DNA from 4 places in the Paracoccus methylovorus genome. Region 3 is predicted to be linked to each of the others. Evidence: riboswitches for the same ligand, from Rfam matches in the RefSeq annotation. Region 3 holds a riboswitch; each other region holds the start of a gene.
The links. Region 3 has a riboswitch for cobalamin ahead of JWJ88_RS19975 (ribonucleoside triphosphate reductase). Riboswitches for the same ligand answer to the same signal wherever they lie in the genome.

Region 1 (7,735 bases), on a different replicon from region 3:
GGCGGCGCTGCCCACGGGGGCAAAGGGCGACAGGATCACGTTGCGCCGCGCCTCGGCCGCCTCGTCGCGGTCGATCAGGCCGATGCCTGCAAGGGCGGCGACGGCCTCGGCATGACCCGCATGATCCAGGCCCCGCAACTGCAGGTTGGCCCGGCTGGTCAGGTCCATCAGCCCATTGCCGCAACGCGCCGCAAGCCCGGCGATCAGCCGTGCCTGATCGGGTTCCAGCCGGCCGTTCCGCGTCCTGATACGCAGCACCAGCCCATCGCCCGAGGCCATCGGCCGCAAAGCGCCGGGACACCAGCCCTTGATCTCGAAACCGGTCACGGCGTTATCCCCAGCCAGTTGCGCCGCGTGACCCATAGGCCGGATTCCAGCAGCCGTGCGAACATGGCGCGCAGGGCGGCCAGTGCAGCCGGGTTTTCGCGTTCCATGAAGGCCACCACCTCGGGCCGGCCAAGGGTCGCATCGTGATAAAGGTCGAAAAGATGGGCGGGCACCACGCCGGCCAGATTGGCGAATGCGGCCATGTGGTCCAGCGTCGCCGCGATCTCGGCCGCGCCGCGAAAGCCGTGCCGCATCATCCCGTCGGTCCAGATGGGGTTGGCGGCGCGGGCGCGGGTGACGCGGGCGATCTCTTCGGGCAGGCTGCGGGCGCGGGGCGCGTCGGGCCGGGTGGCGTCAAGGTGGTAAAGGGCGGGTGCCGCGGCACCGATCCGCGCCATGGCGGCCGCAAAACCCGCCTCATGCGCGGCATAGTCGCTGGCCAGCAGCAGGTCGGATTCCGGCAGGTCCTGCGCATGGACAAAGGCATCGGCCCGGGCCAGACGGTCGCGGATCGCCTGCGGCTCATGCCGGATGGTGCCGTCGGCACCGATGGCGTGGGACGAGGCGGCAAGCCACGCCTCGCCTGCCGCTGCCCGCGCCTGTGGGTCAAAACTCTCGGCCAGCCTGGTGATGCCGATGCCGAAGGAGCCCGGCTTGGGACCGAAGACACGGGGCGTGCGGGATAGATAGGGGTTGTCGTCGCGGGTCTCATCGCGGGTGGAAAGCGCCTCGGCCCCGGTTTCGAAGAGTTGCGCGAGGCCCGGAAAGATGTCGCGGAAAAGCCCCGAAACCCGCAAGGTCACGTCGATGCGCGGGCGGCCCAGTTCGGCCAGCGGCAAGATCTCGATCCCGCAGACGCGACCCGAGGCGGCGTCCCAGCGCGGCGCCATCCCCGCCAGATGCAGCGCCATGGCGAAATCCTCGCCCGCCGTGCGCATTGTGGCGCTGCCCCACAGGTCAACCACCAGCCCGTGCGGCCAGTCGCCGTGGTCCTGCAGATGGCGGCGCAGCAGTTCCTCGGCCAGTTTCACGCCCTGCGCATGGGCATGGCGGCTGGGCACGGCGCGTGGATCGACGGAGAAGAGGTTGCGCCCCGTGGGCAGCACGTCCTGCCGGCCCCGCGCCGGCGATCCCGAGGGGCCGGGCGCGACCCGCCGACCCGCCAGCGCCGTGGCCAGCCCCGCGCGCTCACTGTCGGCGCAAGGACCGGTGCCATAGACATGCAGCCCATCGCCAAAGCGGCTGTCCTTGAGATCGCAAAGAAAGCGGTCGATCAGCGGGATCGCTTCGGCCGGCGCGGCGTCGGGGGGCAGGCCAAGGTCGGCCTCGACCCCGGCGGCGCGGGCCTCGTCGCGGATGGCAAGGATCAGCCGGTCGCGGCGGCGCGGGTCCAGCCCGTCGGCGGTGGAGTATTCGTCAAGCAGCCGCTCCAGATACGTCAGGCTTTCGGGAATCGCCGACTGCGCCAAGGGCGGCGGCAGATGGCCCAAGGTGACGGCGGAAAGCCTGCGCTTGGCCTGCGCGGCCTCGCCCGGGTCATTGACGATAAAGGGATAGACCACGGGCAGATCGCCCAGCAGTGCCTGCGGCCAGCATGCGTCCGAAAGCGCCACAGACTTGCCCGGCAGCCACTCCAGCGTGCCATGCGCGCCCATGTGGACCAGAACATCGGCCTGTGTCCGCAGCCACAGGTAAAAGGCGACATAGGCATGGCGCGGGGTGCGGGACAGGTCGTGGTAATCCTCGGACCGGGTTTTCACCTCGCCGCGTTCGGGTTGCAACGCGATCAGGTCGTCGCCATGGCGGAGCGCGGCAAAGCGAAAGCCGTCCGGGGCCTCGGTTTTGGGCTCGCCCCAGGCGGCGGCAAGGTCCTCGCGCAGGCGCTGGGGCAGGCCGGCCAGCGCACGGAGGTAATCCGAAAGCGGCCAGTCGATGCCTTCGGTCATCAACCGCCGGCCCAGATCGTCATGCGGGATGCCAAGGATTTCACCGGTCGAGGCCAGCGCGTCCAGCCCGACCGCATGGGCCAGTTGATGCGATTTGCCGGGATAGGTCGAAAGGACTACCGCCTTGCGCGTGCCCTTGCGCAGGTGGTGCCACGCCCGGATGCGACCCACGGCCGAGGCGATCCGGCCCGCATCGGGGGCGTGGATCAGGCGCGAGAACTCCAGCGCCGTGTCGCGCGGCTGCGGGGCCTTGAAACTGACCGCGCCCAGAAAGATGCGTCCGTCCACCTCGGGCAGCACGACATGCATGGCCAGATCGGCGGCGGAAAGCCCGCGATCCTCGGCAGCCCACAGCGCGCGGGGGGCGGTGGACAGCGCCACCTGAAACACCGGGCAATCCGTGCCGTCAAAGGGTGTGGCGCCCTGATCGTCGTGGGCGGAAAAGGCGGTCATGTTCACCACCGCCGCAAGGCCCGGCAGATGCGGGGCCAGCCATTCCGCGAAACCCGGCACCTTCAGCGAAGGCGCGAAAACCCCGCTCGCGTTGAAGCCTGCCTTACGCAAGGCGCGGATCATCGCATCCACCGGCGCAAGATCGGCCGATGTCAGATAGCTGCGATAAAAGCTGACCAGAACCGGATTTGCACCGAATGCCGGATTTGCGATGACGCCTGCCTGCGGGTCGTAGAACCCCCATTGCGGAATTGTGGCCTGACCAGTGACCGGGCCTGCGGTCAACCCGGCAGCCTGTGCCAGCTCTGCCAGCGCCATTTGCGCAGCGACCGCGCCGCCCTGTTCGCTAAGCGCCGATAAGTGGCGCAGCACCGGCACCGGCAGGGTCGAAAGGCGGTCCAGCGTCGGGTCGGGCCGCCCGTCCGCCGGCAGGAACGCCAGCGCGATCCCCCGCCGCCGCGCCATATCCTGCAGGCTGGCGGCACCATAGGACCAATAGGGCTCGCCGCCGATCAGCCGGACCAGCACCGCGCGGGCACCCAAAAGCGTCGTCTCGCAATACTGATCGACCGAGACGGGATGGCGCAGCGCCGACAGGTTGCACAGCCGCAGCGGCGGCAGCCCCCCTTGCGCACGGTGCCACCCCGCCGCGAAAGCGCCAAGGTCGCTGTCGGAATAGGACAGCACCACCAGATCGGCAGGGCTTTGGCCGGGGTCGGTCGGGACCTCGGTTTCCTCAAGCCCATGGCTTTCGCGAAAGACGACGTGCATGGCGTCAGGCGGCCAGAACCGCCCGGATCGCGGCCTCGTCGATGTCGTCATGTTCGGCGATCACGACAAGACGCGAGGCGCGTGGCTGGTCGCCCCATGGGCGGTCGTATTGATGGCGCACTCGCTCTCCCACCGCTTGCACCAACAGGCGCATGGGTTTGCCCGCGACGGCGACGTGACCCTTGACGCGCAGGATGTTCTGTTCGCGGGCCAGCCGCTCGATGCGGGCGGCAAGGTCCAGGGGGTCGGCGATCTCGGCCAGTTCGATCACGACCGAGTCGAAATCGTCATGTTCATGGTCGTCCGCGCCGTCGTGGTGGCTGGGGCGGGCGGCAAGGTCGTCCTCGGCGGCGGCGCCCAGTCCCAGGATCACGCGCGGGTCGATCACGCCATCGGTCAGGGGCAGGATCGGCAGCTTGCGCGGGGCCTCGGCCTCGATAACGGCGCGGGCGGCGGCAAGGCCGTGCTCGCCGGCCAGATCGGCTTTCGACAGCAGCACGATATCGGCGCAGGCGATCTGGTCCTCGAAGACCTCGGACAGGGGCGTTTCATGGTCGAGGCTGGGGTCAGTTGCCCGCTGCGCCTCGACTGCGGCCTCGTCCGGGGCAAATCGCCCCGCCGCCACCGCCTCGGCATCGGCCACAGCGATCACGCCGTCCACGGTGATGCGCGAGCGGATCGCCGGCCAGTCGAATGCCTTGAGCAAGGGCTTGGGCAGCGCAAGGCCCGAGGTCTCGATCAGGATATGATCGGGCTTGGAGGGCATCGCCATCAGCTTTTCCAGCGTCGGGATGAAATCGTCGGCGACGGTGCAGCAGATGCAGCCGTTCGACAGCTCCATGATGTTTTCCGCCGGGCAGTTGTCGTCGGCGCAGCTTTTCAGGATCTCGCCATCGACCCCCATGGTGCCGAATTCATTGACCAGAACCGCCAGCCGCTTGCCCTGTGGCTGCGACATCAGGTGACGGATCAGCGTTGTCTTGCCGGCGCCGAGAAAGCCGGTGATGACGGTCACGGGGGTCTTGGTCAGATCGCTCATGTCTTATCCAATCGGTGGAATACGCGCGAGGCTGCGCTTGCGGAAAATTGTGACGCGTTCGCGCCAGGACACGATACCGTCGGTGGTGCCGGCATAGGCTGCGGCCCCGGCAAGGATCTGGGGTGCGTCCTCGGCCGTCATATGGCCATAGACATAGGTCCAGCGGCCCGGCGCCGACAGCGCGATGGCGGCGCCATTGGTGCAGGCGGACAGGCATTCCACGGGGACGATGCGCACACCTTCGGGGGTTTCCTGAGCGGTCAGGGCATCATGCAGCCGCGCGCCGGGAACCGGCTCACCGTCGAGGACGGGGTGGCTGGCGCGGCAGGTAATGCAGACATGCAGCGTGACGATCATGCGCCCTTATCCATCAAGGCGGCGCGAGGCAGGGCAATATGACCCAAGCCCCAGCAGGAACACCCCGTCCGCCGGTCAAATCCTTCGCGCTGGCAGGTCTCCCGGCTTGCGGATTCGGGCTTTTGGCCCACGGGCACCCCGCCTTCCCGGCTTTCGCCAGTGGCTTTGGGGCGACCTTTCCGGTCACGGTCGCGGGGGCGGCTGCTTTCAGGCGCAAGCCTGTCGCATTCCCTCTTCGCCTGTCGTAGGACAGGAACCAGCGCCAATTGTCTGTGCGCGCCCGGTCCCGACTTGTCAAGCAAAGGAGTCCCCGATGCAGACCGACGACAATACCCGCCACGCCGAAAAAATGGCCAAGATCAAGGTCGCCCGCGATAAGATGATGCAGGACAAGCAGGGCGAAAAGGGCCTGATCGTCGTCCATACCGGCAAGGGCAAGGGCAAGTCCTCGTCCGGGTTCGGCATGATCCTGCGTTGCATTGCGCATGAGATGCCCTGCGCCGTGGTGCAGTTCATCAAGGGCGGCTGGGATACGGGCGAACGTCGGGTGCTGACCACGCATTTCGGCGATCTCTGCCGGTTCCACGTCATGGGCGAGGGCTTTACCTGGGAAACCCAGGACCGCGAGCGTGACATCGCTGCCGCCCGCGCCGGTTGGGAAAAGGCCAAGGAGCTGATCCGCGATCCGGACATCCGCATGGTGCTGTTGGATGAAATCAACATCGCACTGCGCTATGATTATCTGGAACTGGACGAGGTGCTGGCGTTTTTGCGCGATGAGAAACCGCCCATGACCCATGTGGTCCTGACCGGACGCAACGCCAAGCCCGAACTGATCGAACTGGCCGATCTGGTGACGGAGATGGAGCAGATCAAGCATCCCTTCCGCGCCGGCATCAAGGCCCAGCCGGGAGTGGAGTTCTAGACCGATGGACAAGCCGAAGCTGCTTTCGGGTGGCAACCCGCAGATCCCCAAGGGTTATGGCGAGGCCCCCATCAGGGCCTATATCGCCGCGATGCCGGGCTGGAAGCGGGATATCGGCCAAAAGCTGGACGATATCATCACCCGCACCCAGCCGGGGGTGAAGAAGGCGGTGAAATGGAACTCGCCCTTTTACGGGGTCGAAGAGGGGCATTGGTTCCTGAGCTTTCACTGCATGACGAAATACATCAAGATTGGCTTCTTTCGCGGCGCGCAGCTTGAGCCGATGCCGCCCGTCGCCTCGAAACAGCCGGAGGTGCGCTACCTGCACATCCCCGAAGGGCCGTTCGACGAGGAGCAATTTGCCGATTGGGTCCGGCAGGCCAGCCAATTGCCCGGCGAAAAGATGTAGGCGGACGCGGCGGTTGGCCGGCCTATTTCAGGGCGTCGCGCATATGGCCGGGTCGGGCAGACCCTCGGCCTCGGCGCGGATGGTGACGGGGCGTTCGGGCACGGTCAGGCCAACGGCAAGCGGCTGGCCCGCCACGGTCAGCGGGCGGTGGTCGTTCGAGGTCAGTTCGACCAGCAGCCGATCTTGGGGAGCAAGCGCGTCGAGGTGATGGGCCGGGCCATAGAGCCGGGCGACCTTGGTGCCGTTGAGGTAAAGATGCGCGTGGCCTTCGCCCATGCGGGCGGAAAGTCCCGCATGTTCGGGGGCAAAGCCAAAGCCCTGCGCCTGAATGAACAGGTTCCAGCCCGAAACGCTGTCAGGCTCCAGCCGGGCCGAGATGGTGGCGCTGCCGGGCGGCAGGTCGATGGGCGGGCCGTGGTCATGGGTCATGCCCTGTGCGCTGTGCCCATGCCCGCCATGATCGTGGCCGTCCAGCGTGATGCCATTGGCGGCGGCGATGACAAAGCCCATGCCGCCGCCGAAGATCAGGCCGATCAGCAGCATCGGGATCGAGCGGTCCATGACGTTCCCCGGTTCGGTTCTGGAAAAGGCCGGGCGCGCAACACCACGCCCCCGGCCAGCCGTACCTGCCCTGATCAGGCGGTTTGCGGCAGGGGTGCGTTCTGGCCTTCGCGTTGCCAGAACCAGCCGCCCAGCAGGCCAAGCAACACCCAGGCCATCGCCCCGGCACCCAGCGCGCGACCGGCGAATTCGGCCGAAAGCTCGGGCGGGACCGGACCGATATAGGCGTCGGGCTGCGGCGCGCCGATCAGATGCGGCGCAAGGATCAGCACGAGCGCCGCCCCCCAGGCCGCCCAGCCCTTGCCAAAGGCGATCAGCCACAGCGCCAGCCCTGTCGCCAGCGCGGTGCCCAGCCACCAGATGGCACGGATCTCGACATGGGCGGCGCCGACGCCCGGCACCTCGGGGGCAAGGCCGAAGGCGGGGGCAAGCTGCATGGTCAGAAAGCCCGCAAGCCCCCACAGCAGACCCTGCCGCGCCGTGACCGCATTGCCCTGCGATTCGGAAACCGCCATCAGCGCCATCAGCATCAGCCCATAGCCGGCATAGACCATCATGGTGAACAGGACCGACAGCCCGTTGCGGGTCCAGTCGAAGGGCCCAATATCCTGATGCGCGTCGATGACATCGGCGCCGAAGTGAACCAGTTGGCCGGATTCGTAAAGTTCGGCATGAAGCAGTACGGGCTGCACGAAATATAGCTGCAACAGGGCGGCAATCAGCCCCGTTACAGCACCAGCGATCAATCCGCTGGTCAAAATGCGTGAGAACATGTCAGTGGCAGGGAAAGCCGGTGGCGTGACGCACGTCATGGGCGGCGTCATGCAGGGTCTCGGCCTGCACCAGCCCGGCCATGAAGATCAGCCCGAAGCCGATGGCGAAAACGGCGATGGCCGGAAACAGGACCGAGGCCCGGCTGACGCCGGTTGCGGTCATTGGTTTTGCGG
Region 2 (7,735 bases), 730 kb from region 3:
GGCGCGTGATCGAGCAGGCCAAGAAAGGTCGCCGCCCGCCCCGGCAACGCGCGGATCTGCGGCGGTCGCATCCCGTCCAGATTGACCGCCCGCAACCCCTCGGGCAGCGCGAAACCTGCCCGCACCTCGGTATTGCGGATGCCGTTCACCGGCGCGTCCACGGTCACGACCAGCGCGCGATACCCCGCCGCCTCAGCGCGACGGACAAGGGACAGCGTGTCAGCGCGCTCGGCCTGCATATAAAGCTGGAACCACAACGGCCCCTGCGCCTGCTGGGCAATCTCTGCCAGCGTCAGCCCGGCCTGAGTTGAAACGACCATCAGACTGCCCGTCGCCGCCGCACCCAGGGCGGTGGCATGTTCCCCCTCGGGGTGAGCAAGGCCGTGAAATGCCACGGGCGCCAACAGAAAGGGATGCGGCAATTCAAGGCCGAACAGGCGCAGATCGGTATTCGCGCCCCGCATGTCGCAAAGCAGGCACGAGTGCAGCCGCAGCCCTTGCCAGGCGCTCTGGTTGGCCTGTGCCGTCAGCCCATCCGCACCGGCCCCCTCGACATAGGCGCAAACCGGCGCCGGCAGGATGGCGGCGGCATAGCGCTGATAGTCGCTCAACGCCACCACATCGGGCGGGATGGGTTGCGTCAAATCTCGGACCAGTGGCGGATCATGTTGTGATAATGCGCGGTGATACCCGTCACGGCCGGATCGTCGTCCGGCAACATCGAGCGGATGCGCATGATCGACTGGTCAAGATCGTAAAGCATATGTCGCCGCCAATCATCCCGAACCATCGACTGCGCCCAGAAAAACGACGCCCAACGCGAACCCCGCGTCACCGGCGACACCGAATGCAGCGAGGTCGCGGGATAGACAACGGCATGGCCCGCCGGCAGCTTGACGCGATGCTCGCCATAGGTGTCATGCACGACCAGTTCGCCACCGTCGTAATCCTCGGGCGGGGTCAGAAAAACGGTGGTCGAGATATCGGTGCGGATGCGCTGGCCGGTGCCGGGGATCACACGGATCGAGCCATCGACATGCGCGCCGAAGGTCATGCCTTCGTCATAGCGGTTGAACATCGGCGGCAGCACATGCAGCGGCAACGCGGCCGAGGAATAGGTCGGGCTGCGTCCCAGGGCCCGCATGACGATGCCGCTGAGTTCGCGCGCCACGGGACTATCTTGGGGCACTTGCAGGTTGTTCTTGACCTTCGCGGCCTGATCGCCCGCAGTGCTGCGGCCATCGACCCAATCGGTGCCCTCAAGAACCTGCCGGATATAGGCGACCTCCTCGGGCGTCAGCAGGTCCGGGATTGTGACGAGCATGGGATTCTCCTGCGGTGCGTGCGGGCAGATTAGGATCCCTGCCCAAGAAAGTTAAGTGTTTTTGTCGACCATTATGGTTGCTGATGTCGTTACAGGGCGACCCAAGGCCGCCCTGTAACCGTGGCAGATGCGATTTTCAGAACGAGTGCTTCAGCGTCAGCACAAAGTTCCGGCCCGGCTCGATATTGGCGAATTGCGAAACGTGCGAGTCGGTATAGATCTGGCGGTCGAAGACGTTGTTGACGTTGAACTGCACCGCCGTGTCATCGGTGATCCTGTAGGCGGCCATCAGATCGGTGCGCCAGCTTGACGGCAGGGCGGCATCGCCGTCGCCATTCTGCGAATAGCTGGCCATACGCCTGTCAACATAGGTCACGCCACCGCCCAGCGTCAGTTGCGGGCTGTAATCATAGGTCGTCCACAGCGAAAAGCTGTTGCGCGGGATCTTTACGACCTGATTTCCGGTTGCGGGGTTGGGATAGGGTTCGCCGCCGCCGCGCGGAGTGCTCCAGCCGCCGTCCTTCAGCTTGACGTCCTGATAGACATAGCCGCCCCAGATGCCCCAGCGATCATTGATCTGACCGGCAAAGCCCAGTTCGATTCCCTTGGCGGTGGTATTGCCGATATTCTCGGTCTCGCCCAGTGCGTTGGTGACGCGCGCATTGTCCTTTTCGGTCTTGAACAGCGCTGCGCTAAGCTGAAGCTGGTTGTCCAGCACCAGCCATTTCGTCCCGATCTCAAAGTTGACACTGCGTTCCGGGTCGAGACTGTCCAGATCGTCCGAGGCGTCGCTGCCCCCCGTCCCCGCGCCTTCGCCAGCCGGGTTCGATGAGGTGCTGACCGAGGCATAGACCGAGCCGTTCGCCGCCGGCTTGTAGACCACGCCGAGCATTCCGTTCAGGAAGTCAGAATCGTTGGTCTCGCTTGCGCGGGGGGCGTCATCGGTTGCAAAGGTGACGCTGTTCACGCTGTAATCGTCCCAGCGCAGGCCGACCGTCGCCTCCCATTGCGGATTGAAGGTGATGGTGTCCAGCGCATAGACGCCGCGCGTTTTCGTCGTGCTGTAGCCGGCATCGCCGCCGCGCTCGATGCTGCCGCCCCAAGGCGCGCCGGGATCGGGGTTTTCATAGGGCGCGCCCGGCATCGGGTCGGGATTGATCACCGTCAGGGTCCGACGTGTGGCCCGCGAATTGGCGATATCCACGCCGACCGCAAAGCTGTGCTCGACGCCCCAGGCCCGCGCCTCGCCCGAAAGCTGGGCGTTGAATGAGACGGTTTCGTTCACCCGGTCCGAGGCCTTGGAGCCGCGCGACACCAGCCCATCGCTGCCCGATGTCGGCGAGGTCACCACATAGGTGTTGGTATCGCGCGCCTTGCGTAACGCAGCCGTCAGCCGCAGGCTATCCGAAAAGGCGTGCTCGAACTTGATATAGCCCGAGGCGGTTTCGACCTCGCGGAAATCCCGCTCGTGCAGCCCATAGAAGGTATCGGGCGAGACATCGACCGGCAGGAAGGGGTCGGTGCGTGTGCCGGAACCGCGACGCCATTCGCCCGGTGTCGTGATATTGGACATCGGCACGCCGTAATCGGGCATATCCTCGTCCTTGTAATAGTAAAGCCCGGCAGTGACCTTGCTGCTTTCGGTCAGGCGATAGCTGAGAGTGGGCGCCACGCCGAACCGCTTGGACTTGACGCCGTCGCGCCCACCCAGATCGTCGGCATGCTGCGTCATAAGGTTCAGGCGAACCCCGACAGCGCCGAATTCCCGGTTCGAATCCAGCGTGCCGCGGACAAAGCTTCCGGTGCCAAAGGACAGCGCCACATCGTCAAAGGCGCCCGGCTGCGGAGTTTTGCTGTTCAGGCTGATGGTGCCGCCAGTCGAACCCGCACCGGAATAGACACCGCCCGGACCCTTGTTGATCTCGATCGATTCCAGGTTGAACGCCTCGTATTGCGTGCGCGAAGCGTTGCGCATGCCGTCGACCAGCACATCCTGGCTGGCCTCGAAACCGCGGATGAAAGGACGAACGCCCTGCGGGGTGCCGCCTTCGCCCGCGCCAAGGGTGACCCCCGGCGTGGTGCGCAGCACATCGGTCACCGATGTCTGGCCGCGTTCCTGCATCTGGCGCTGGGTCACGACGGTGACCGTTCTGGGCGTGTCGAGCAGCGGCGCGGTGGCCTTGTCCGAGGTGCTGTCGGTGATGGCATAGCCGGTCTGGGCCTCGTTGCCCTGTTCGCGGCGAATGACGACCGTGTCCAGAGTGACGGTGTCCTGCGCCTGAGCAGGACCGGCCACGCCGGCCGAAATGGCAAGGATGGGAAGCAGGCCCAGCGTCGGCAGCAACTGCGCTGCGGACGCTGGGGCCGGAGTCGTAGAGTGGGTTTTGTTCATGGGTTGATCCCGGCACAAAGGGTTGATCGCCGCCGCCATAGGCGGAAGCGCAATGAAAGTGCTGGCTCATCAATGGCTTGCATGTTGCGAACCGGGACAGGGACAATGCCCTTCCTGATCGCGCGTAATTCACGCAAGAGGACTAATTGTCGCAATTTGTCAAACGACGTGACGTTATATATGGCAGCGAAACCTCCCGGTGTTGCCATAATTCAACAGGCCAAACGGATTGAGCCGCGGTCTGGGACTTGGGCCCATTGCTTTGGCTTACCAAAGGAAAGCGGGGATTTATGCGCCCGGCAGGATCGCCCCACCTACCAGATGTTCCCAAAGGCAGGCAGGTCACCCACTAAATATGGATTGACCCGCGCGTCGGCCCATGGCTAACTGCAGTGGTCATGGTTGCCTCGGGGTCGACTCGGGGATGAAAAGGGAAGCCGGTGAAAAGCCGGCACTGCCCCCGCAGCTGTAAGCGGCGAGCGACGCTGGAAAACCACTGGGTCAACCCCGGGAAGGCCAGTCAAGCCGAGACCCGCAAGTCAGAAGACCTGCCAGGACGCGAAGGAACGAAACCGTGCGGCGGGCGCGGGGCTGAACGTGGTCTGGATGGGGCGACCCATCGGCCCGGCCCCCTCTTGCCTGCAAAAACACAAAAGGAGCCGAGGCATGACCATCACCGTTTATTCCAAGCCCGCCTGCGTGCAATGCACCGCCACCACCCGGGCGCTCGACGCGCGCGGACTGGCCTATCATCTGGTCGACCTGACCGAGGATGACGCGGCCATGGAAATGGTCAGCTCGCTTGGCTATCGGCAGGCCCCCGTGGTCGTCGCCGGCGAGGCGCATTGGGCAGGCTTCCGCCCCGATATGATCGGCCGCCTGTCCTGAGCGCGTGATGGGCGGGCTGATCTATTATTCCTCGGCCTCGGGGAACACGGCGCGTTTCGTCACGCGCCTGGGCCTGCCCGCCGGGCGAATCCCGGTCGCGCCTTGCGAACGGATGCCGCAGCCCGAAGCACCCTATGTGCTGATCTGCCCGACCTATGCCGACGGACAGGGGCGCGGCGCGGTGCCCAAACAGGTCATCCGCTTTCTGAACGATCCTGCCCGCCGCGCCCTGCTGCGCGGCGTGATCGGCACAGGCAACCGCAATTTCGGTGCCACCTTCGCCCTGTCTGCCGGGGTGATCTCTGCCAAATGCAACGTCCCCGCGCTTTATCGATTCGAGCTGGCGGGCGACGACAACGACCTTTCCCGCGTCCGGGCGGGACTTGAAAAATTCTGGGGGACGGAATGCTTGACGATGGCGTAAAGGCCGAGCTGGACTATCATGCGCTGAACGCGATGCTGAACCTTTACGATGGTGAAGGGCGCATCCGCTTTGAGGCGGATCGCAAGGCCGCGCGGCAGTATTTCCTGCAGCACGTCAACCAAAACACCGTCTTCTTTCACTCGCTGGACGAGAAGCTGGGCTATCTGGTCGATGAAGGCTATTATGAAGCCGAGGTGCTGGGCCAATATCCCCGCGAGTTTCTGGAGCGGATCTGGGATGCGGCCTTTCGCAAGAAATTCCGCTTTCCGACATTTCTGGGCGCCTTCAAATATTACACCAGCTACACGCTGAAGACCCGCGACGGCCGGCGTTATCTGGAACGCTATGAGGACCGGGTGGTCATGGTCGCGCTGACGCTGGCGCGCGGCGATCAGGATCTTGCCATGCGCTTCATGGAAGAAATCCTGTCGGGCCGTTTCCAGCCCGCAACCCCGACCTTTCTGAACGCCGGCAAGAAGTCACGCGGCGAGTTGATCTCGTGTTTCCTGCTGCGGCTGGAAGACAACATGGAATCGATCGGTCGCGGCATCAATTCGGCGCTGCAACTGTCCAAGCGCGGCGGCGGCGTGGCGTTGATGCTGACCAACCTGCGCGAGGCGGGCGCACCGATCAAAGGGATCGAGAACCAGTCCTCGGGCGTCATTCCGGTGATGAAACTGCTGGAGGACAGCTTTTCCTATGCCAACCAACTGGGCGCGCGGCAGGGCGCGGGCGCGGTCTATCTGAACGCGCATCACCCCGACATCCTGCGCTTTCTGGACACCAAGCGCGAGAATGCCGACGAAAAGATCCGCATCAAGACCCTGAGCCTTGGCGTGGTCATCCCGGACGTGACCTTTGAACTGGCCAAGCGCAGCGAGGACATGTACCTGTTCTCGCCCCATGACGTGGAAAAGGTCTATGGCCTGCCCTTCTCAGAGATCTCGGTGACCGAGAAATATGCCGAGATGGTGGACGACAAGCGTATCCGCAAGAAAAAGATCAGCGCCCGCGCCTTTTTCCAGACACTGGCCGAGATCCAGTTCGAAAGCGGCTACCCCTATATCATGTTCGAGGACACGGTGAACCGCGCCAACCCCGTGGCCGGCCGCATCAGCATGTCGAACCTGTGCTCGGAAATCCTGCAGGTGAACGAGGCCAGCGAGTTCCACGAGGATCTGGGCTACAAACATCTGGGCACGGATATTTCCTGCAACCTCGGCTCGCTCAATATCGCGGCAACCATGGACGGGCCGGATTTCGGCACCACCATCGAGGCGGCGGTCCGTGCGTTGACCGCGGTATCGGAAATGTCGGCCATCGAGGCCGTGCCCTCGATCCGGCGCGGCAACGACGAGGCGCATGCCATCGGTCTGGGCCAGATGAACCTGCACGGTTTTCTGGCGCGCGAGCGCATCCATTACGGCAGCCCCGAAGGGGTCGAATTCACATCGGTCTATTTCGCCGCCGTCGCCTATCACGCGATCCGGGCCTCGAACCTGCTTGCGCAGGAAAAGGGCAAAACCTTCAAGGATTTCGACAAGTCGAAATATGCCGATGGTTCGTTCTTTGACAAATACACCTCGCATGACTGGCTGCCCACGCTGCCCGATGTCGGGCGGGTATTCGAGGGCATCACGCTGCCCACGCGCGACGATTGGGCGGCATTGAAGGAAGCGGTGATGAGCCATGGGCTTTACAACCGCAACTTGCAAGCGGTGCCTCCAACCGGGTCGATCAGCTATATCAACAACTCCACCAGCTCGATCCACCCGATCGTCGCCAAGATCGAGATCCGCAAGGAAGGCAAGATCGGCCGGGTCTATTACCCCGCCGCCTTCATGACCAACGAGAACCTCGACTATTACCGCGACGCCTATGAGATCGGCCCCGAGGCGATCATCGACACCTACGCAGCCGCCACCGAGCACGTCGATCAGGGCCTGTCGCTGACGCTGTTCTTCCCGGCCGAGGCGACGACGCGGGACATCAACCGGGCCCAGATCTATGCTTGGAAGAAGGGCATCAAGACGATCTATTATATCCGGCTGCGCCAGACTGCGCTGGAAGGAACCGAGGTGCAGGGCTGCGTCTCTTGCAGCTTGTGAGCGCCGTCGCCGGTGGGGGCTGTCTGCCCCCACACCCCCGAGGATATTTGAACACGAAAGAAAGGTTCTTCGGATGAAGGATCACGCGACGCGGGCGCCAGTGCGCGCCATCAACTGGAACCGGCTGGAGGATGAGAAAGACCTGGAGGTCTGGAACCGGCTGACCGTCAACTTCTGGCTGCCCGAAAAGGTGCCGCTGTCCAACGATGAGCAAAGCTGGGCGACGCTGCGCCCCGAGGAGCGCGAACTGACCATCCGGGTGTTTACCGGGCTGACGCTGCTGGACACGATCCAGAACACTCTGGGCGCGCCTTCGATGATGCCGGACGCGCTGACCCCGCATGAGGAAGCGGTGCTGTCCAACATCGCCTTCATGGAGGCGGTGCATGCGCGCAGCTATTCCTCGATCTTCTCGACCCTGTGCCTGACGCCCGAGGTGGACGCGGCCTTTCGCTGGGCCGAGGAGAACCCGCATCTGCAGCAGAAGGCGTGGCTGGTGCTGGATAAGTACAAGCCGGGCTCGGACCCGCTGAAGCGCAAGATTGCCAGCGTCTTTCTGGAAAGCTTCATGTTCTATTCCGGCTTCTACCTGCCGATGT
Region 3 (7,735 bases):
CCCCTTGACCCGCCGCCGCGTCGCCACGGCCCGCCGCCTGACGCCGGTCCTGCAACAGGTTGCGCAGCATCCCGACCACATTGTCGCGCCCGTGACGCACGATCAGTTCCTGCGCCTCGGTCTGGCGCAAAAGCTTGTCGATCGAGGGAAGGGTGCTGCGAGGATCCATGGCTCTTTCGGTCTGGCAAGGAATTGTCGTCAAGGCGGGCCGCGTTGAACATGCAACGCGGCCCGATTATCGAGTTAGTCGTCCACGCCGATCATCACGTCGGAGGCCTTGATCACCGCCGAGGCACGGTCGCCTTCCTTCAGGCCAAGTTCCTCGACCGCCGTATTGGTGATCGAGGCGGTCACGATTGTTCCGCCGATATCTATACGGACATGGCTGGTCACGGCGCCCTTGACGATTTCCGTAACCGTTCCGGCCAGCACGTTTCTTGCACTCAGTCGCATGGCAAATCTCCTGTAATGGATCGCATGGAACGAATGTCGCCTGCGGCATGTGTATCGGTCAAGCGCGGTTGCGGCCGGCCCCTCGATCCGCAACATGCACCGGGCGATTCCGTCGCGTCCCGGCGGTGCGACAGGTTTGCAGGACATGGGCAGCCACGCCAAGCTGCGCAAGTTCGGCAGACATGCGCGCCAGTGCCGCATCGTCGATCAATTCTGGATCGACCGTCGTGCGGACCTGGTAATCCACGCCGCTGCCCAGCAGCAGCAGCAGGCTTTCCCGCGCCTTCACGCCACTGCCTGCCGCCCCGGTCACGCGGCGGTAATCGGAAAACGGCGCCTTCACGTCAAAGCCCACCCAATCGCAAAGCGGCAGCACCGCAGCCAACCGGGCGGGATAGGGACCGCCGGTATGCAAACCGACCCTGAACCCCAAGGCACGAACCGCCTGCATCGCCTGCGGCAAGCCGCGTTGAAGCGTAGGCTCTCCGCCGGAAAACACCACCCCGTCCAGCAGGCCGCGCCTTGTCATCAGAAACGCCATCACCTCAGCCCAATCCACCCCGGTTTCGGCCTCGGGCGGGATCAGGTGCGGGTTATGGCAATAGGGGCAATCCCACGGGCACCCCTGCAGGAAAAGGGTGGCGACCAACTGACCCGGCCAGTCGCAGGTAGACAGGCGTTGCAGGCCGCCGATGCGGATTTCAGCCAAGATCGGCCTGCGTTTCGCTGAAATACACCCTCTCGCGGAATTCGCCCTTCTTGCCCCGGTTGAACGAGGACATGGGGCGGTGATAGCCCATCACGCGGGTCCAGATCTCGCAGGGCTGGCGTTCCTCGTCGGCCAGCAGGATCTCTTCGGGCTTGGTTTTCTGAATATCGAACATGGTTTTCTCCTGATAATCAATGCGCGGCGGCTTGCCGCTTTTTCACGAGCAGTTCCTCGTCGCAGCGCGGGCAGAACTGGTGTTCGCCCGCGATGTAGCCGTGTTTGGGACAGACCGAGAATGTCGGGGTGATGGTGATATAGGGCAGGCCGAAATTCTCCAGCGCCCGGCGCACCAGCTTGCGGCATGTATCGGCCGAGGAAAGCTGCGTGCCCATGTAAAGATGCAGCACCGTGCCGCCGGTATATTTGCGTTGCAGCGCCTCTTGCCGCTCCAGCGCCTCGAAAGGATCGTCGGTAAAGCCGACCGGAAGCTGGCTGGAGTTGGTGTAATAGGGCTCGTGCCCGGTCCCGGCCTGAAGGATGTCGGGGAAGCGTTTTTTATCCTCCTTGGCGAAGCGATAGGTGGTGCCTTCCGCCGGCGTGGCTTCCAGGTTGTAGAGATGCCCGGTTTCTTCCTGAAAGGCGGTGATGCGCGCCCGCACATGATCCAGAAACCGCAGCGCAAAGGCATGACCCCATTCCGAGGTGATGTCATGCGCATCATCGGTGAAATTGCGGATCATCTCGTTGATGCCGTTCACACCCAGCGTCGAGAAATGGTTGCGCAACGTTCCAAGATAGCGCCGGCTATAGGGAAACAGCCCGTCGTCCATCAGTCGCTGGATCACGCCGCGCTTGATTTCCAGACTGTCGCGGCCAAGCTCCAGCAACTGATCCAGCCGCCGAAGCAACCCCGCCTCGTCGCCCTTGTACAGATGGCCCAGCCGCGCGCAGTTGACGGTAACGACGCCCAGCGATCCTGTCTGCTCGGCGCTGCCGAACAGCCCGTTGCCACGCTTGAGCAGCTCGGTCAGGTCCAGTTGCAACCGGCAGCACATAGAGCGCACCATGTTTGGCTTGAGGTCCGAGTTCAGGAAGTTCTGGAAATAGGGCAGGCCGTATTTCGCCGTCATCTCGAACAGCCGCACGGCATTTTCGCTTTCCCACGGGAAATCCGGGGTGATGTTGTAGGTCGGGATCGGGAAGGTGAACACCCTGCCCTTTTCATCGCCGCGCGTCATCACCTCGATATAGGCGCGGTTGATCATGTCCATTTCAGCCTGCAACTCGCCATAGGTGAAATCCATCGGCTGGCCGCCGATGATCGGCACGTCGTCGCGCAGGTCCTCGGGGCAGACCCAGTCAAAGGTCAGGTTGGTGAACGGGGTCTGCGTGCCCCAGCGCGAGGGCACGTTGAGGTTGAAGATCAGTTCCTGCATCCCTTGCCGCACCTCGGCGTAACCCAGCCCGTCCTTGCGGATGAAGGGCGCCATATAGGTATCGAACGAACTGAAGGCCTGCGCCCCGGCCCATTCGTTCTGCAAGGTGCCCAGAAAGTTCACGATCTGGCCAATGGCGCTGGACAGGCGTTTGGGCGGGCCGGCTTCGACCTTGCCGGGGACACCATTGAACCCTTCGGTCAGCAGCGTGCGCAGCGACCAGCCGGCGCAATAGCCCGCCAGCATGTCAAGGTCGTGGATATGCAGATCGCCCTGCCGGTGCGCGTGACCGACTGCGGGCGAATAGACATGCGACAGCCAGTAATTGGCGATCACCTTGCCCGAGACGTTCAGGATCAGCCCGCCCAGCGAATAGTCCTGATTGGCATTGGCATTCACCCGCCAATCGGCGCGGTCGAGATATTCGTTGACCGACGAGGCCACATCGACGGCGACGTCACGCCGTTCCAAGACATGGCCGGGCTGTGCGGTTTCAGGCGCGGGTGCGATGGGCGCCGACATCAGCAGGCCACCCCCGTTGCCCGGTTCCGGCCAAGGACGGCGCTGGCGCGCCTGCCACTTGCCGCGCTTGGGGGGATCGCCCCGGCTTTGACAAGACTGGTTATGAATACTGCCCGCATCTGTTCCCCGTGGTGCTGTGGACGGGGCAGGCACGGACGCTTTGGGCCATGGGCCGACAAGGCCGCATCGCCAAACGCACCGCCGGACACCCCGTCCGTGGTTCATCTTCGTCGTCGCGGCAGGTCTCCTGGCTCGCAGGTCGCTGCCCTTGCCGGCCTTCCCAATGCCTTGCGGCACCAGTGGCATGATCCGGCGCAGGCTCGCTGCTTACAGTTGCGGGGGCAGCGCCGGCCTTGCCCCGAAAGGCGCACCGGCTTCCCTCTTGGCTTTCGGGTTGGATCGACCCGAAAGAACCGTGACGCCCATATTTAGCGACTAAACCGATAAATTCGTCAAGATATTGTAGGTCAGGTGCGACATTTCGCGCATGGCGGGTAAAAGAAGCACAAGGGCAACCGCCATGGGACCAGAAACCGATTGGCTATTTTTTGTCCCGAATGGTTATGACAGTCTCGCCAAGGCCAAAGACAGGCTTTCACGATGACCCGCCCCTTGCTGAAAAACCGCGATGCGCGCCGGCTGTTTCTGGACCGGCATCTGCTGCTCAGGCCGGGCCGGGGGCCGGGCAAGGGCGCGGATCTGTCCGGCGTGCTGGAGGATCTGGGCTTTGTGCAGGTGGACAGCGTCAACACTCTGGCGCGGTCGCATGACCTGATCCTGTGGTCGCGTCGCGGCCAATACCGGCCGCCGGCGCTGGACAGCCTGATCGCCAACCACCGCGCCGCATTCGAGCATTGGACCCATGACGCCGCCGTCATCCCGATGCGCTTTTACCCGATGTGGCGGCTGAAGTTCGCCCGGGACGAGGCGCATATGCAGCGCCGCTGGCCGAAATGGCGGCGCGAGGGCTGGGACGCGGAATTCGACACAGTGCTGCGCCACATCGCCGACCACGGCCCGGCCAGTTCGTCGGATCTGGGCGGGGACGAGCCCAAGGGCTCGGGCGGCTGGTGGGACTGGCATCCGTCCAAGACCGCACTGGAATATCTGTGGCGTTCGGGCAGGCTGGCGATCCGACACCGGGCAGGCTTTCGCAAGGTCTATGATCTGGCCGAACGCGTCATTCCGGCCGAGCATCTGAACACCCGGCTGGACGATGCCGAGATCGTCGACTGGGCGATGATGGCGGCGCTGGAGCGGCTGGGCTTTGCCACCAGCGGCGAGCTGGCGGCCTTTTTTGAAATCGCCAGCCGGGACGAGGCGAAATTGTGGTGCGCCGAGGCGCTAGCAGCGGGACGGATCATCGAAATCGACGTGGAAACGGTCGATGGGCAGCTCCGGCGCAGCTATTGCCGCCCAGAGGTGCCGGACCTTGCCCCCTCTCTGCCCGAGCCCTCGTCCCGGGTCCGCCTGCTTTCGCCCTTCGACCCGGCGTTGCGCGACCGCGCACGGGCCGAGCGGTTGTTCGGTTTCCGCTATCGCATCGAGATTTTCGTGCCCGCGCCAAAACGGCAATACGGCTATTACGTATTTCCGGTCATGCAGGGCGACCGGCTGATCGGCCGGCTGGACGCCAAACGCGAGGACGGCGCACTGGCCATCCGCGCCTTCTGGCCCGAGCCGGGCGTGCGCATGGGCCAAGTCCGCCTTGCCGCGCTGGAAACCGAACTTCAGCGCATCGCACCGCTGGCCGGCGTGGACGAAATCCGCAACGCGCCGGACTGGCTGCGCGGCACCTGAATACCCTTTGCTGATCCCGGCCCTGTTGCTATCCGTCCATGACTTTCAGCCCCTGCTCGGCAATGATCCGGTCCGGGACGACGACCAGCTTTCCGACGAAATCGCCGCCGCGTTCGACAAAGATACGCTCTGCCTCGTGCAGCCGGGACAGGGGCATGATCCCGGCCAGCACCGGTTTCAGCCGACCTGCCCGGATCCAGTCGATCAACTGCCGCGCCTCGTTGCGGGTGCCGTGCGAGACGCCAAAGATCCTGACCTGATTCAGGTAGATCAGCGTCCAGGGCAGCGAGGTCACGTTGCCGGCGCTGGCCCCCGCGATGGACAGGCGGGGCAATGTCTTCCTGCTGCGCATGTCGCGGCACATGGCCTGGATCAGGGGGACGGTCATGTCCCCGCCGACCAGATCCATCACCGCGTCGATCATTGCCCCGCCCGTCGCCTTGTCGATGGTGGCGGACCAATCGCTAACCCCGTTGCGGTCGATCACCGATTCCGCACCCAGCGCAAGCAGTGCCTCGGCCTTGCCGGAACTGGCGATGGCATGGGGTATCGCGCCGACGACCCGGCAAAGCTGCAAAAGCGCGGTCCCGACCCCGCCCGATGCGCCGGTGACCAGAATGTGCTCTCCCTCGCGGACCCCGGCCGAGGTCATCATGCGATAGCCGGTCTGCCACGAACACATCCCCAGCGTCGCCAGTTCGGCATCGCCCAGCGCCGGATCGGCAACGGCGTGGAACTGGTCCGAAGGGAAGCAGCCATATTCCGCAAAGCCGCCATCGGCGCCATGGCCGAAATAATCCGGCGCCAGATTCAGATCGGGGCGGGCATCGGGATAGATATTGAAATCCAGAAGCCCCCTTTCACCGATCCTTGCGGAAGAGACACCTTCGCCCACGCCGACGACTTGCCCGACCACATCCGCACCCTGAATGCGCGGAAAGGTCAACGTGTCCCCAGCCATGGCGAACGAGGTCACGGCCCCATTATCGGCGGTGGAATACAGCCCTTCGCGCACCTTGCGGTCGGTGTTGTTCTTGGCGCAGCCGGTGATGCGCACCAGCACCTCGCCCGGCGCGGGACGGGGAACGGGCCAGTCCTCGTGCCATTCCAGACGTTCGACGCCGCCATGGCCGATCAGGACCATGGCGCACATCGTCCGGGGTATCGCGGTTGTCACGCGGGTCCCCCTTTCTTCAGCCAAGGATTTCATGCAGGGATTCGGCAGTGACATCCACGATCACATCCGCCTCGGCCTGAGTCAGGCAAAGCGGCGGGGCAAGGCCGATAATATCGCCCTGCGGCATGGCGCGCGCGATAACCCCGCGTTTCAGCATGGCCGCGACAACCTTGCCGCCCACGCCTTCGGCGGCATCGAAAAATCCGCGCGTGTCACGGTCGCGGACCAGCTCGACCGCGCAAAGCATGCCCTCGCCCCGGACTTCGCCGACATGCGCATGGCCGCCCAGGGCGGCTTGCATGCGGTCGTTCAGATAGCGGCCGATCCGGCCGGCGTTCTCGACCAGCCCAAGCTCGTCGATCAGCCGCAGGTTGGCGATGCCCGCCGCCGCGCCGATGGGATGGGCGGAATAGGTCCAGCCATGGCCCAGCACGCCATATTCGTCGGTGCCCTGCATCAGCACGTCCCAGACCTTTTGCCCGACGATGCTGCCCGAAAGCGGCGCATAGGCCGAGGTCAGCCCCTTGGCGCAGGTGATGATATCGGGCGTCATCCCGTAGTGATCGCTGCCGAACATCGAACCCAGCCGACCAAAGCCGGTCACCACCTCGTCGGCGATCAGCAGGATGTCGTGACGCGCCAGCACCTTCTGGATCGCCTGCCAGTATCCCTTGGGCGGCGGGACAATGCCGCCCGTGCCCAGCACGGGTTCTCCGATAAAGGCGGCGATGGTGTCCGCGCCCTCTGCCGCGATCAGTTTTTCCAGTTCCTCGGCGCAATGGGCGCTGAACTCTTCCTCGGTCATGCCCGCATCCTTGCGGCGGAAGTAATAGGGCGCATCGGTATGGATCACCTGCGCCAGCGGCAGGTCGAATTTCTTGTGAAACAGCTCAAGCCCGGTCAGCGATCCGGTCATCAGCCCGGAACCGTGATAACCCCGCCAGCGCGAGATGATCTTTTTCTTCTGCGGCAACCCCCGGATATTGTTGTAATACCAGACCAGCTTGACGTTCGTTTCATTGGCGTCCGAGCCGCCAAGCCCGAAATAGACGCGCGCCATAGCCTTGGGTGCGCGGTCCATGACCATTTTCGCCAGCGTGATCGAGGCTTCGGACCCATGCCCGGCATAGGAATGATAATAGGCCAGCTCATGCGCCTGCCGGGCGATGGCCTCGGCGATTTCGGTGCGGCCGTAACCCACGTTCACGCAGTAAAGCCCTGCGAAACCATCCAGCAGCCGGTTGCCGTCGCGGTCGATGATATGCACGCCCTCGGCACCCGAGATGATGCGCTGCGGCCCCTCGCCGCGCGCGAATTGGCCAAGGTTGGTCGAGGGGTGGAACAGGTTTTCGCGGTCCCATTTGGACAGCTCGTCATTGGTCAGCATCACGCTCTCCTTGTTTCTGCCCAGTCGCGGCAGACGTATTTTATCTCGGTAAAGGCCTCGAGGCCGTGGCGGCTGCCCTCGCGGCCAAGGCCGGATTGCTTCATGCCGCCAAAGGGGATCGGCGCGCCGGTGACCTTGGTGCGGTTCACGGCGACCATGCCGAATTCCAGTGCGCGCGACAGGCGATAGATGCGGCGCGGATCGCGGCTGTGGACATAGGCGACAAGGCCGTATTCGGTGCCGTTGGCGAT
Region 4 (7,735 bases), 720 kb from region 3:
GAGGTCAATCCGGCGATCATGGCCGCCCTGTCGCCCGATAGCGAGAACCACGACTTTTTCAGCGGCTCGGGATCGTCCTATGTCATCGGCAAGGCCGTCGCGACCGAGGATGAGGACTGGGATTTCTAGGCGCGCGGCCCAAGGGCCCGGGCGCGCGCCAGCCTTTGCGCGATGGCCGAGCAGACCAGAAGTTGCGTCATGTGATAGATCATCACCGGCAGCACGGTCGCCCCGACCGTCGCCGCCGGGAAGATCGCCGTGGCGATGGGCAGCCCGCTGGCAAGGCTTTTCGTCGAACCGCAGAAAAACAGCACTGCCTGATCCTCTGGGGGCAGGCGGAACAGGCGTCCTGCCCCCGCCATGGCCCCCATCGCCAGCGCCAGGAACAGCGCGGTGATCAGGAAGCACAGCACAAGCCCCGGCACGGGAATCGCCGACCAGATGCCGGCAACGGTGCCTGCGCCGAAGGCGGAATAGACGATCAACAGGATCGACCCGCGGTCCACCACCATGGTCAGCAGCCGGTGGCGCTGAACAAAGCCGCCGATCCAGCGCCGCAGCAACTGGCCAAGGATGAACGGCAACAGTATCTGCATGGCGATTTTCTCGATGGCGTCCAGGCTTACGCCGCCGCCGTCGTGATGCAGGATGCGTGCGACCAAGAGTGGCGTCAGCACCACGCCGACGAGGTTCGACAGCGAGGCCGCGCAAATCGCCGCGGGAATATTGCCGCCCGCGATCGAGGTGAAGGCGATCGAGCTTTGCACTGTCGAGGGCAGAACGGCCAGAAACAGCAGGCCCAATGTCAGTTGGGGACCAAGCACGCCACCGAACAGCGTGGCCAGAATGATTCCCAGAACCGGAAACAGCGCGTAGGTTGCGGCAAAGGTCAGTCCCTGAAGTCTGATGTTCAGCAGCCCCGCCCGGACCGAACCCGGGTCCAGCTTGGCCCCATAAAGAAAAAAGAGCAGCGTCACCGCCCAGAAGGTGGCCCCGCGCAAGATCTCGGCCGCCAGCCCCCGCGTCGGCAGGAACAGCCCCAGCAGCACCATGCCGATCAGCAGCAGCATGTAGGTGTCGATGCCGATCCGTTTCAATGCGCGCATGGTTTTCCTCGTCCCGCGAATGCCCCTCTGTCTCATATAGATGGACGACGGGCACCGCCACCTTGCGCCGGGGAAATGGCCGCAACTCTTGCCCCTTTGGCGAAAAACCGTCACAGCAGGATATGTCCGATGCGAGAGTTCCGATGATGCGCCCCGCTTTTGCCCCATGGCTGTCCCGCACCAATGACGTGACCTCGGTCTTTCTGGCGGCGGGGCGGGTGCCTGGCCTGATCAACCTTGCCGGCGGCCTGCCCGAGCCGTCGGTCTGGCCTGTCGATGAGCTTGCCGATCTGGCCGCCCAAGCGATACGCAGCCACCCCGACGAAACGCTGGGCTATGGCCCGATCCCGGGCCTGCCGGCGTTGCGCGACCTGATCGCCGCGCGCTTTTCGACCGATACGCTGCGGCTGTCGCGCGAGAACGTGCTGATCACCACCGGCGGCATGCAGGCGCTGGAGCTGATGGGCAAGGTGCTGCTGCAACCGGGCGGGCTGATTGCGGCGCAAAGCCCGGCCTATCTGGGGGCCCTTGATGCCTGGATGCCGCATTCGCCGCAGTACCGCCCCATGCGGATCGAAGCGAACGACTTTGACCCTCATGCCGCGCTGGAGGGTGCGCAATTCGCTTATACCGTGCCGAATTTCTCGAACCCCAGCGGCAGGCTGGTGGCGTTGCCCGAGCGGCAGGCGCTGATCGCCGCCGCCCATGCGACCGGCACCTGGCTGATCGAGGACGATCCCTATGGCGCGCTTTATTATGAAGGCGAGCCCCTGCCCCGCCTGCTGGACCTTTCGGCGGCCGAGCGGCCCGGCCCCTATGACGGGCCGGTGGTCTATATGGGATCGCTTTCCAAGGAGCTGGCGCCGGGGCTGCGGATCGGCTGGGTCATCGCCGCGCCGGATATGATCGCGGCACTGGCAACTGCCAAGCAGGGCTCGGACATGTGCAGCAGCGGCCTGTCGCAGATGCTGGCGCTACGCGCGCTGGAAGCAGGGATGATCGACCGCATCCGCCCTGAGGTTCTGTCGATCTATCGCGCCCGTCGTGATGCGCTTTGCGCGGCGATGCAGGCGCATCTGGCCGAGGATCTGGACTGGCAGGTGCCGGTCGGCGGCATGTTCGTCTGGGCGACAGCCCGGGATCCGCGACTGGATACCGACCGGCTGCTGGAGCATGCAATGGCGCAGGGGGTCTGCATCTCGCCCTCCAGCGTGTTCGACCCCGAAGGGCTGGATCGGCGTTCCTTGCGGATCAACTTTACCCTGAATGCGCCCGAGCAGCTTGAGGAAGGTTGCCGCCGTCTGTCCCGCGCCATCCGTGCCGCGCTGGCCGAGGCCGGCTAAAGCGGGCGGTTGCTTGCACTGGACAGGATGTCGCGACGAGGCGACGCGGGCCGATTGGCGCTTGACAGCCGGCGCCACGCTACGGCAATGCGGGGCCGCTACGGTTCCGGCGTGATAGCGTCGGATGAAAAGGGAACATCGGTGCGCCCACCGGCCGCAATGCGGTCAGGGCGCGACCGGGGCTGCCCCCGCAACTGTACGCGGTGAGCAAAGGCCGACTACGCCACTGGGACCCACCCGGGAAGGCCGGCCCGAGCGATGATCCGCGAGCCAGGAGACCTGCCGTGGCGATCACCCATTTCCGGCGCGGGGCGCGTCAGGAAAGCGGCCTTCCGCAGAGGTGACAGTCGCCGTCCTGCGGCCGGGCTGCGCTTTCTCGGCCTTACCGCAGGACAGTTCTGCAAATCGCGGGCCGCAACCCGCGTTGGAAAGGCTTTGGAATGTTCAGAACTCCGGTTTCCGTGCTGGCCGCGACCGCCGCCCTTTTGCCCGCCGCCGCCCTTGGTCAGGACAGCCAGGATCAGGTCCTGCTGGATACGGTGATCCTGTCCGCCGGCCTGTCGCCGGTGGCGGAAAGCGCCTATGGCCGCGCCTATAGCGTCCTGACCGCCGAGGACCTGCAAAACCGCCGCGTCACCACCGTTCAGGATGCATTGCGCGCCGTGCCGGGTCTTGCCGTGACTGCGACAGGCGAAACCTTGACCAAGGTCCGTATCCGCGGCGGCGAGTCCAATCATGTTCTGGTGCTGATCGACGGAGTCGAGGCCAATTCGCCCGGCAACGGTGATTACATCTTCAGCGGCATGCTGGCCGAGGATATCGAGCGCATCGAGGTGCTGCGCGGGCCACAATCGACGATCTACGGCGCCAACGCCGCCTCCGGCGTGATCTCGATCACCAGCCGTCAAGCCTCTGCCCCGGGGCTGAGCTATGGCGGCACGGTCGAGGTCGGCGGGCTGAACACCCGCACGGCAAGCGCCTTTGTGCAGGCCAAGGGCGCACGTGGCGCAATCAGCCTTTCGGCCGTGGCGCGCCGCACCGATGGCGAGGACGCATCGCGCACTCCGGGTGGGGATACCGAGTTCAACAAGCACAAGACGCTGGGACTGAACGGGTCCTACGAATTGACCGAAGGCGTGACCGCCGGCTTTACCCTGCGCCGGACCTGGCAGGAATATGGTTATGATAACACGGTGTACCCCCCGTCAGCAGACTTCACGCCCCAGGACTATGTGGTCGATGCGCCCCAAACTGCTGACCGGAACGAGACTTACGGCTCGCTGTGGCTGGAAGCCGAGGCGTTGGGGGGCCGGCTTTTGAACCGATTCACTATTGCGGCCGCAAATCAGACCACGGACCATTTCAACGATGGCGTGCCGGATTATGACGATGGCTCGCGGTTGCGGGACTTCAAATATACCGGCACATGGGCACTGGATGGTGGCCACGCCCGCCACGCGGCGCAAAAGCTGAATTTCGCGGTGCAGAAGAAACGCGAAACCTATGAGGCATCCTTCGCAGCCGGCGGCCGGTATGAGCGGGATACGAAATCCGTTGCGCTGGAGTATCAGGGCCAGTTCGACGGGATCGGCATTCAGGCCGGGGTGCGGCGCGATTTCAACGAAGATTTCCGCAACGCCACCACCTGGAACATCGCGGGAGCCTGGCAATTGCCCGAACACGGCCTGCGCCTGCGCGCGGCGGCGGGCAAGGCCATCGTCAATCCCACCATGTTCGAGCTTTATGGCTATGTGCCGGGCAGCTACAGCGGCAACCCCGACCTGACGCCCGAAACCAGCCGCGGCTATGAAATCGGGGCAGACTGGAACTTTGCCGCGGGACAGGGCACGCTGGGGACGACGCTATTCACCAGCAAGGTCGAAGACATGATCATCGGGGCGGGCGATACATCGCAGAACCTCGATGGCACCAGCACCCGCAAGGGTGTCGAGGTCGATCTGGACTATCAGGTGACCGGCTGGCTGCGACTTGGAGCGAACTATACCTATACGGACGCCCGCACCACCGAAGGCCAGCCGATACCGCGTCAGCCGCGTCACATGCTTGGGCTGCGCGCAACAGGGGAATTCGCGCAAGGGCGCGGTTCGGTCACCGCCGATGTTCGCTATGTCGCGGGCAATTACGATGCCGAATGGTTCAGAAGCTGGACCCCGGACACCACTGAACTGCCCGATTTCGCGACCGTGAACCTTGCCGCGCAATATGACCTGACCGACAATCTCGTCGTGACCGGCCGGGTCGTAAACCTGTTCGACAAGGATTATTCCGAAGCATGGGGCTATTATGGTCAGGGTCGCACGCTTTACGCCGGCCTGACGGCGAAATGGTAAGGCGCTTTTGCCTTGCCGCCTGCCTGCTGGTGGGCCTGACCTTACCCGTTGCGGCCGATCCGCCGCGCCGGGTGCTGTCGGTCAACCTGTGCACCGACCAGTTGGCCATGTTGCTGGCCGCGCCGGGACAGCTTGTCTCGGTCTCTTATCTTGCGCAGGATCCCACGGCCTCGGCCATGGCGGACGAGGCCGCGCGCCTGCCCGTCAACCATGGTCTGGCCGAGGAGATATTCCTGATGCAGCCCGATCTGGTGCTGGCCGGAGCATGGAGCAACCCTGCGACGATCCGGCTGTTGCAGCGACTGAACATCCCGGTCGAGGTCTTTCCGGTCGAAACCGATATTCCCGGCATCCGCGCCAATATCCTGCGCATGGGCGAGGTGCTGGGCCGCCAACCCGAGGCCGAGGCCCTGCTGGCGCGTTTCGACGCCGATCTGGCACGGCTGTCCGATGCGCCCGCAAATCAACGCCCACGCGCGGCACTTTACATGGTGAATGGCTATAGCACGGGGCGCAACAGTCTGGCCGGGCAGATCGTCGAACTGGCCGGCTTTGACAATGTCGCCGATGAATTGGGCCTGCCCTCTGGCGGGGTGCTTCCGCTGGAGAGCCTGCTGCTTTCCGCACCCGACCTGCTGGTCGAGGGCCGCCGTTACCCGGGCAACTCGCGCGCGCAGGAAATGCTGGACCACCCCGCGCTGAGGGCGCTGACCAAGGGCAAGCCGGCCGAGGTGATGGGTGATCCCGATTGGGTTTGCGGCACCCCCTATATCCTTCGCGCCGTGACCCAGTTGCGCGACGCCCGCCTTGCCTTGCAGGCACCGCAATGACGGGCGGGCGCTATCCGCTGCTGATCGCCGCGCTGTCGTTGCTGGTCGTGACGCTTTTCCTGACCTCGCTGCTGACCGGCCCGGCCGGGCTTGGCATGGGCGAAAGTCTGGCAGCACTGTTTCAGGGCGGCGACGATCTGCTGCCGCTGGTCATGCGAGAGCTGCGCCTGCCGCGTGCCATCCTTGGCCTGCTGGTCGGGGCGGCGCTGGGAATGTCGGGGGCGGTGCTGCAAGGTTTCCTGCGCAACCCGCTGGCCGAGCCGGGGCTGATCGGCACCAGCGCCTCGGCCGCGCTGGGGGCGGTGCTGGCGATCCAGACCGGGCTGTCCGCCGCCTTCCCGCTGGCCCTGCCGCTGGCGTCCCTGGGGGGTGCGGCGCTTTCGGTGCTGCTGGTGCTGGCGCTGGCTGGACCACGCGGCGGCACGATGGCGCTGATCCTGGCCGGGATCGCGATTTCCGCGCTGGCTGGCGCTGGCACCTCGCTGGTGCTGAACCTTTCGCCCAACCCCTTTGCCATCAATGAAATCGTGTTCTGGATGATGGGCTCGCTGGCGGATCGGTCGATGCTGCATGTCTGGATCGCAACGCCCTTCATGATGCTGGGCTTTGCCCTGCTCTGGCCGACGCGCCGCGCGCTTGAGGCGCTGACGCTGGGCGAGGATGCGGCGGCCGCAAGCGGCGTGCATCTGGGTCGGTTGCGGCTGATGCTGGTGGCGGGCATCGCCGCGCTGATCGGCGGTGCCACGGCAGTCGCGGGCACGGTGGGTTTTGTCGGGCTGGTGGTGCCGCATGTGCTGCGCCGCGCGGTGGGCGCCAGCCCGGCGCGGCTGGTGCCTGCAGCGGCGCTTGGCGGGGCGGCGGTCGTGCTGGCCGCCGATGTGGCCGTACGGGTAATCGCGCCGGACCGCGATCTCAAGCTTGGGGTGCTGACGGCGCTGGTGGGGGCACCCTTCTTTCTGCACCTGATCCTGCAAACCCGGCGCGAAGGGCTGTGACGATGCTTGAGCTTCGCAACCTTTCGCTGAGCCGCGCCGGCGTCCCTGTTCTTGGGGGCATCGACCTGCGCCTTGGCGCGGGTGAATTCGTCGGCCTGCTGGGTCCGAACGGCGCAGGTAAAACGACGCTTTTGCGCGCTGCACTGGGGCTGCTGCCCGCACAGGGTCATTCCTCGCTGGCGGCGCTTTCGGCACGCGAACGCGCCCGCGCCGCCGCCTATATGCCGCAGGGCCGCGAAATCGCCTGGCCTATGCCGGTCGAAGCGCTGGTGGCGCTTGGCCGCATCGCCCATCCGCATTCGGCCGGCGCCGCCGACCGCGCGGCTATCGAGCGGGCCATGACCGCGCTGCATCTTGCCCCGCTGCGCCATCGCCGCGCGACCGAGCTTTCGGGCGGCGAACAGGCCCGCACGCTGATCGCCCGAGCCTTGGCGCAGGAAACGCCGCTGCTGATTGCGGACGAACCCATCGCCGGGCTGGACCCCGCCGCTCAGATCGAGGTGATGCGGCTCTTTGGCCAGATCGCCGGGCAAGGCCGCACGGTGCTGGCCTCATTGCACGATCTGGGACTTGCGGCACGGCATTGCACGCGGCTGGTGATGCTGCATCGGGGCCGTATCGCTGCGGATGGCCCGCCCGAGCAGGTGCTGACAGCCGAAAACCTTGCCCGCGTGTTCGGCATCACCGCCCATCTGGCACAGGGACCCGACGGTCTGCTGTTCCAACCGCTGGGCACGATTGGGCACGACGAAAGCCTTTGACGGCAGGCATCCTGCGGTCGGGGGATCCGTTCGAGTGATGTCATGGATCGGTAATCGGGGGCGAGACACAACCCGCCCCCGCGCAGCCTTACTGCCAGGACTTGATCAACTCGTCATAAGAGACCGTCTCGCCCTGCGGCTTTTCGTTCTCCAGCAGGCCGACGGGCGCGCCCTCGGCGGCAAGCCATTCCTGCGGGTCCTTTGCCTCGTTCAGCTTGGGTCCCAGATCACCCTGCACCCCGGACCGCTCCAACCGTTCCAGCACCCGCTCCTGTTCGGCGCATAGCGCATCCAGCGCCTCTTGCGGGGTTTTGGCACCCGAAAGCGCATCGCCGATGTTCTGCCACCA

Region 1: linked by a shared signal. The riboswitch ahead of JWJ88_RS01315 (DUF1636 domain-containing protein) and the one ahead of JWJ88_RS19975 (ribonucleoside triphosphate reductase) in region 3 are both predicted to bind cobalamin.
Region 2: linked by a shared signal. The riboswitch ahead of nrdH (glutaredoxin-like protein NrdH) and the one ahead of JWJ88_RS19975 (ribonucleoside triphosphate reductase) in region 3 are both predicted to bind cobalamin.
Region 4: linked by a shared signal. The riboswitch ahead of JWJ88_RS16185 (TonB-dependent receptor plug domain-containing protein) and the one ahead of JWJ88_RS19975 (ribonucleoside triphosphate reductase) in region 3 are both predicted to bind cobalamin.

Annotation. Positions count from the first base shown of each region.
Region 1 covers NZ_CP070368.1:263,323-271,057, forward strand. The annotation lists gene JWJ88_RS01300 (precorrin-3B synthase) at 1-327, opposite strand, end outside; gene cobN (cobaltochelatase subunit CobN) at 324-3,497, opposite strand; gene cobW (cobalamin biosynthesis protein CobW) at 3,502-4,536, opposite strand; gene JWJ88_RS01315 (DUF1636 domain-containing protein) at 4,540-4,893, opposite strand; cobalamin riboswitch at 4,968-5,169, opposite strand; gene cobO (cob(I)yrinic acid a,c-diamide adenosyltransferase) at 5,207-5,818, shown strand; gene JWJ88_RS01325 (DUF1801 domain-containing protein) at 5,823-6,227, shown strand; gene JWJ88_RS01330 (hypothetical protein) at 6,255-6,788, opposite strand; gene JWJ88_RS01335 (CbtA family protein) at 6,863-7,561, opposite strand; gene JWJ88_RS01340 (CbtB domain-containing protein) at 7,563-7,735, opposite strand, start outside.
Region 2 covers NZ_CP070371.1:611,912-619,646, reverse strand. The annotation lists gene JWJ88_RS16230 (alpha-hydroxy acid oxidase) at 1-644, opposite strand, end outside; gene JWJ88_RS16225 (Fe2+-dependent dioxygenase) at 641-1,324, opposite strand; gene JWJ88_RS16220 (TonB-dependent receptor) at 1,461-3,716, opposite strand; cobalamin riboswitch at 4,099-4,286, shown strand; gene nrdH (glutaredoxin-like protein NrdH) at 4,383-4,604, shown strand; gene nrdI (class Ib ribonucleoside-diphosphate reductase assembly flavoprotein NrdI) at 4,612-5,028, shown strand; gene nrdE (class 1b ribonucleoside-diphosphate reductase subunit alpha) at 5,010-7,136, shown strand; gene nrdF (class 1b ribonucleoside-diphosphate reductase subunit beta) at 7,210-7,735, shown strand, end outside.
Region 3 covers NZ_CP070371.1:1,381,996-1,389,730, forward strand. The annotation lists gene selA (L-seryl-tRNA(Sec) selenium transferase) at 1-169, opposite strand, end outside; gene JWJ88_RS19960 (TOBE domain-containing protein) at 244-453, opposite strand; gene JWJ88_RS19965 (anaerobic ribonucleoside-triphosphate reductase activating protein) at 512-1,162, opposite strand; gene nrdD (anaerobic ribonucleoside-triphosphate reductase) at 1,155-1,337, opposite strand; gene JWJ88_RS19975 (ribonucleoside triphosphate reductase) at 1,354-3,120, opposite strand; cobalamin riboswitch at 3,341-3,553, opposite strand; gene JWJ88_RS19980 (winged helix-turn-helix domain-containing protein) at 3,721-4,920, shown strand; gene JWJ88_RS19985 (zinc-binding dehydrogenase) at 4,949-6,097, opposite strand; gene JWJ88_RS19990 (aspartate aminotransferase family protein) at 6,114-7,484, opposite strand; gene JWJ88_RS19995 (NAD-dependent succinate-semialdehyde dehydrogenase) at 7,484-7,735, opposite strand, start outside.
Region 4 covers NZ_CP070371.1:603,860-611,594, reverse strand. The annotation lists gene nrdF (class 1b ribonucleoside-diphosphate reductase subunit beta) at 1-129, shown strand, start outside; gene JWJ88_RS16195 (bile acid:sodium symporter family protein) at 126-1,106, opposite strand; gene JWJ88_RS16190 (aminotransferase-like domain-containing protein) at 1,250-2,449, shown strand; cobalamin riboswitch at 2,534-2,750, shown strand; gene JWJ88_RS16185 (TonB-dependent receptor plug domain-containing protein) at 2,890-4,800, shown strand; gene JWJ88_RS16180 (ABC transporter substrate-binding protein) at 4,794-5,630, shown strand; gene JWJ88_RS16175 (FecCD family ABC transporter permease) at 5,627-6,625, shown strand; gene JWJ88_RS16170 (ABC transporter ATP-binding protein) at 6,628-7,386, shown strand; gene JWJ88_RS16165 (ABC transporter substrate-binding protein) at 7,475-7,735, opposite strand, start outside.